Regions from separate parts of the Alkalibacillus silvisoli genome, predicted to be linked through region 1. Evidence: riboswitches for the same ligand, from Rfam matches in the RefSeq annotation. Region 1 holds a riboswitch; the other holds the start of a gene.

The links. A riboswitch is a leader RNA that binds a small molecule or an ion and turns the genes downstream of it on or off. The one in region 1 is predicted to bind cobalamin.
Region 2: it holds a riboswitch for cobalamin, as region 1 does, so the genes downstream of both, ABDZ63_RS01850 (ABC transporter substrate-binding protein) here and ABDZ63_RS15070 (ribonucleoside-diphosphate reductase subunit alpha) in region 1, are expected to answer to the same signal.

What each region holds. Positions count from the first base shown of each region.
Region 1 covers NZ_BAAACZ010000030.1:5,900-9,080, forward strand. The annotation lists gene ABDZ63_RS15065 (carbohydrate ABC transporter permease) at 1-701, shown strand, start outside; cobalamin riboswitch at 856-1,048, shown strand; gene ABDZ63_RS15070 (ribonucleoside-diphosphate reductase subunit alpha) at 1,185-3,181, shown strand, end outside.
Region 2 covers NZ_BAAACZ010000003.1:217,656-220,836, reverse strand. The annotation lists gene ABDZ63_RS01855 (FecCD family ABC transporter permease) at 1-546, opposite strand, end outside; gene ABDZ63_RS01850 (ABC transporter substrate-binding protein) at 584-1,549, opposite strand; cobalamin riboswitch at 1,679-1,861, opposite strand; gene ABDZ63_RS01845 (BMP family lipoprotein) at 2,040-2,984, shown strand; gene ABDZ63_RS01840 (methyl-accepting chemotaxis protein) at 2,997-3,181, shown strand, end outside.

The DNA.
Region 1 (3,181 bases):
GGGGAATTCCTGAACAGTTTAACTTTGATAACTTCATAACAGCATGGACAGATTATAATATTGATACAAGTGTATTTAATAGTTTAATAGTAACAGGTATTGGCGCGTTATTATGCCTTGTTCTTGCGATTCCTACTGCATACGCACTTGAGCGGATCCGTTTTAAAGGAAGTCAAATGTTATTTACGTTATACATTTCAGCGATGATGATCCCAATGGTGTTAGGTTGGATTCCATTATTCTTCTTATTAGCTCAGTTTAATATGTTAGATAATATTTTTGGTTTAGCTATTGTTTATGCAATCTCGCAATTGCCTTTTACGATATTCGTGTTAACGAGCTTTATGGGGACAATTCCTAAATCATTAGAAGAGTCTGCTGCAATAGATGGTATGTCTCCATATGGCGTACTCTGGAAAATTGTCACGCCTTTAACCATGTCAGGGATTATAACGGTTACGATCATGAATGCGATACAATTTTGGAATGAGTACTTCATGGCATTAATTTTCTTGCAGTCTAGTGAAAACTATACATTAGCACTAGCAATCGACTTTATTAGTAATGAAGCACAATATACGAATGCTTGGGGCGTATTATTTGCCAGCTTAGTGTTCGCGATTGTACCGGTGATCATCTTATATGCTATCTTTCAGCGTCGTATTACGAAAGGGATGGCAGAAGGTGCGATTAAAGGTTAAAATAATTAGTCTTAAAATCCTCTGTGTAAGCAGAGGATTTTTTGATACACTTAAGATAGAATAATAGAAAGTGCTTGTTTTTTATTTTTATATCATCTATACTGTAATCAAACATCAACATATAGATGTTTGTTTTAATTTCAAAACTATATATAGTGTTATAGCTTGTGTTGATGCCTTTAAAAGGCTTAAAAGGGAATTTGGTGAGAAACCAATACTGCCCCCGCAACTGTAAACGTGACGAAATGGAAAACCACTTTATAAGGTTAGTGTTTGCTACTTATAAGGGAAGGTCCAGATTAGGAAGAAGCGTAAGTCAGGAGACCTGTCTACATGAGCCGAGTTACATTTTCTTCGGGGTGATAAGAGAATGAAGCGACTTGTCATACATATTGGCCTAAATACCAGCCAAAGTATACTCTTGCTGTCGTTTTATTCGCTTCCCCCCCCGTGGAGGCGATTTTTTATTTTTAGGAGGATTATATGACGACATTAACTAAACATGAAACACGGGTTATGAATGGGGAGGTAAAAGAAGCTTTCTCTGAAAAACGACTAAATTTATTTATTAAACAAGTAACAGAAGGATATGAACACTTAAAACTAATATCCTATGAAGACAAAGTCTTAAAAGCTCTTCAAAGTAAAGATGAAGTAACCCCTGAACAAATTACAAATGAATTATTGTTGCGTGGACTAGAAAACATTAGCCCACAGGAGCCAGATTGGACGTATGTCTGTGCCAATATTTACTTGAGGAAGCTTTATCAAAACGCGGCTATTAACCGCGGGTATAATGCGAAAAATAAATACGGTTCATTTATCGAATTACAGCAAGTTTTATCAAATAAAAATATTTACAGTGATCAAATTTTAAAACATTACACAAAAAGTGAAATTGAACAGGTAGCTTCTAAAATTAGTTCTGAACGTGACCATTTCTTTACTTATATTGGTTTAAGAACGTTAGCCGATCGTTATTTAGCCAAAGATCATAACGGTCACACTTATGAACTACCGCAAGAACGTTTCCTAACAATCGCCATGACACTAATGATTAATGAGCCTAAGAATAAACGCCTCGAATTAGTAGAAGAAGCTTACTGGGCATTAAGTAACCTTTACATGACTGTTGCAACACCAACTTTATCAAATGCCGGGAAGTCTTATGGCCAGTTATCAAGCTGTTTTATCGACACGGTCGACGATAGTTTACAAGGTATTTATGATTCGAATACAGATATCGCTAATTTGTCGAAAAATGGTGGCGGAATTGGGGTTTATTTAGGGAAAATTCGCTCTCACGGAAGTTCCATTAAAGGGTTTAAAGGTGTATCGAGCGGTGTCATGCCATGGATGAAGCAGCTTAATAATACAGCTGTTAGTGTCGATCAACTTGGCCAAAGACAAGGTGCGATTGCGGTTTATTTAGATGTGTGGCATCAAGATATTTATAAATTTTTAGATGCGAAATTAAATAATGGTGATGAGCGTCAACGTACACATGATTTATTCACAGGTGTGTCACTTCCAGATTTATTCATGGAAAAAGTAGATGCACGTGATGACTGGTATTTATTTGACCCGCATGAAGTACGAGAAGTAATGGGCTTTAGTTTAGAAGACTATTACGATGAAAAGCGAGGCTCAGGGTCATTTAGAGAGAAGTATGAGGCATGTGTGAATCATCCTGATCTATCGAAAGAGAAAGTTCCAGCAATTGATCTTATGAAGCGGGTTATGGTTAGTCAATTAGAGACTGGAACACCTTATATGTTTTATCGTGATGAAGCGAATCGTCAAAACCCGAACTCTCACCAAGGGATGATTTATTGCTCGAATCTTTGTACTGAAATTATGCAAAACCAAAGTGCGACGACAGTAGAAGAGCAGTATACAGAAGATGGTAAAATTGTCGTCACGAAAGCCCCTGGTGATTTCGTCGTTTGTAATCTTTCGAGTATTAATTTAGGGAAAGCTGTCTTTGATAATGTGCTAGAACGTTTAATCCCGATTCAAGTTAGAATGCTGGATAATGTAATTGATCTGAATACAATTCCAGTCCTGCAAGCGCAATTAACAAATCAAAAATATCGCGCAGTTGGATTGGGCACATTTGGTTATCACCATTTACTCGCACTTAAAGAGATTGTATGGGAGTCAGATGAAGCGGTTGAATTTGCGGACGAGCTGTATGAAAAAGTGGCTTATTTAACAATCAAATCGAGTATGGAACTAGCCAAAGAAAAAAGTCCTTATCCATTATTTAAAGGCTCAAAGTGGCATGACGGTAGTTATTTCGATGATAAAGGCTATCAAGGTGAGGCGTGGGATGAACTGAGGCAAGACGTACACACGCATGGACTGAGAAATGGGTACTTAATGGCTGTAGCACCAAACTCAAGTACGAGCATTATTGCAGGTAGCACTGCCAGTATCGACCCGATTTTCAAAAAGTTTTACTCAGAAGAAAAGAAAGA
Region 2 (3,181 bases), on a different contig from region 1:
GGTCATAACTAATGAAAGACAAGCACCAATAAAAGCTTGCACAACAACACCAGCTAGAATAATCGTTTCCATTTTGACTTTTTGTCCAATACGTGCTAAGAAATAAACGACCATTAGTGTGCCAAAGCCGAATAAAAACGCAACAACAGGCAATGTAAATTGACCTAGCCAAACAATTTGGAGTCCTAAGGCAAAGACTAAAGCAGCACCAAATGAAGCTCCAGAAGACACACCTAAAATAAATGGATCAGCTAATGGATTGCGTAATACACCTTGATAGATCGCACCCGCTAATGCCAAAGCTGCACCTACAATAGCTGCTAAGATTACACGCGGCATTCTAATGTCTAATACAATCGTTTCTGTTGAGTCACTCCAATTAGGCTCAATCCACTGATTGATTATAGGAAGTCTTGAAAGGATCACTTGCCACACAGTCTGCCAAGAAAGATTAGCTGCACCTAAGGTAATCGATAAGCTCATAAATACAACTAATATAAGGGTTAATAACGGTAAAGCAATCCATAAAATCGAGCGTTTTTTCATTTATAACATCCATTCGTTACATGATCGTGATGTCCTATTACTCCATATATTCTGGGTATAAAATAGTAGCGATCTCTTCTAGGCCATCAACTAACCTTGGTCCTGGTCTTGTCACAATATCATTATGAATATCATGTACTTCTTCCTGTTCTACTGCTGTGACAGACTGCCAATTGTCCCGAGCTAAAACTGATTCAACCACATCGTCTGTATAGTAGCCATATGTTGTAATAATCACTTCTGGGTCACGTTCTAACACAATTTCTTCACTTACTTGTGGCCAACCTTCTTCATCAGCGATAATATTTTCACCACCAGCAAGTGTTAATAATTCATGTAAGAAAGAGCCTTCTCCACCAGAATACAAATCTGAATCAAGCTCCAACCAAACACTCCTACGTTCATCATCTGGAATGTCACTGACTTGCTCTGTAACTTCACTAACTTGACTTTGCATATTTGAAACAATCTCTTCTGCTTCTTCAGCTTGACCTGTAGCATTCCCTACCATTTCAATATCTTCATAAACTTCTTCTAAGCTTTGTGAGCCTAATGTAACCACATTCAAGCCAACATCACGCATTGCATCTAAATCCCCTGCGTTATTTAAATCAGCTATGACTACATCTGGCTCTAGTTCAACAATCTTCTCAATATTTAAATTCATATCACCAACAGTTTCTTCAACTTCAAAAACTTCTTCTGGATAATCAGCCCATTCTGATACCCCAACAACTTGATCACCTGCTCCTACTGCAAATACAATTTCAGTTGCACTTGGAATAACAGAAACAATTCGCTCTACTTCCTCTTCAATTGTTATTTCTTCACCTGCTTTATCTGTAAAAGTAACCGGTTCATCTGAATCATTCTCTGCAGTTTCTTCAGCTTCCTCATCATTCACCTCTTCATCTTCAGGTTCTGCACTTTGGCAAGCTGTTAACCCGACAACGATTACGAACATCATTACGATACATAATTTTAACCAAATTGTCTTTTTCATCTTCCTCTTCCTTTCTATAATAAAAAGTACTCATATTTCCCTAGAGTAAGGAAATATGAGCACTTTAGTCTCTACTATATATTAATCTTTCGACTGATATATAGCTATCCCTTTAACCCCGAAGGAAATAAGCTAAAACATACTTAGGCAGGTCTCCTGGCTTAGGTTCATCACTTCTGACCCCCTTCCCGTATTTAACAGTGGATTTGGTCAGTCGTTCCCCATAACAGTGGCGGGACCGCGTCGGACTTACACCGAACTTCCCTTTTAAATAAGCAACTAAATGCTCACACCTAAATGTTCTATGTATTTAATTCTTAATTTCTATATTAATCTTATAACACCCATTCGTCAACATATGCCAAAAGTTCTACTAAACTCCTAAAAAATTCATTTGGCTATTAACAGAACTGGATAGTGATCCGATAATAATTTAGTGGTCATTTTTCGATTAATTTCGACATAATTTTCAGAATTTAGGAGGATATTTATGAAAGTACATAAGTTAATGTTTTTATTAATTTTAACATTTATATTAGCTGCTTGTTCTTCAGAAGAGGAAGCAGTTATTGATCAAGAACTTAGTGCTGGTTTATTAGTAACTGAAAGTGGGTTAGGTGATAATGCATTCAGTGATTTAGCCTTTCAAGGATTAGCCCAAGCACGTGATGAACTGGGTATTGTTTTTGACTATCGTGAACCGTTTGATGAGGATTATGAAAAGCATCTTGAAGACCTCATAGAACAAGGACATGATGTCATTTTTGGTTTAAGTTTCACTACAACGCCTGCTATTGAAACACTGGCTGAAACTTATCCTGACCAACAGTTTGTGATTATTGATGACGTGATTGACTTACCTAATGTCACTTCCATTACCTTTAAAGAAGATGAAGGAAGTTACTTAATTGGACTAATTGCTGGTATGAGAACGGAAACGGACGTTGTAGGCTTTATTGGTGGTGTGGATAGTGAAGTCATTCGTACGTTTGAACGTGGTTTTATTGAAGGTGTTGAAGATGCGAATTCAGATGCTGAAATATTATCACAAGATGCTGGGACGTTTGATGATGACCAATTAGGCGCTGACATAGCTCAAGAAATGATTGATGAAGGTGCTGATCTCTTATTTCCATCAGCTGGATTTACTGGAACAGGTGCTTTACAAGAAGCTGAAAATCAAGGAATCTATGCGTTTGGAGTAGATACAGATCAATTCACCATTGCTGAGGAAGCTGTTATATCCTCAATGGTTAAAAATGTAAATGTTGCAATCTATGACATTATGGAACGTTTACATAATGGTGAAACTCTTCAAGGTGAACATATTGAACTTGGTTTAAATGAAGAGGGTGTTGGACTTGCTCCAATACGTCTAATTGAATTATCTAGCCTTGAAGAACAAACACTTGAAAATGCTAGAAATGAATCATAAAGGAGTGATTAAATGAACATCAAAAAACGATTATATATCATGACGATGATTCCTTTGCTTTTAAGTTTGGCTCTCGTTTCATGGATTGCTTTTGAAATGATTACTTTTCAAAGTTCGTCCCAAGAAGATGTCGAAGTCTTATTGGAAAGTAAGGAATTACATGCTCAACTACAATCATCAGAACAAGCTTTAACAAC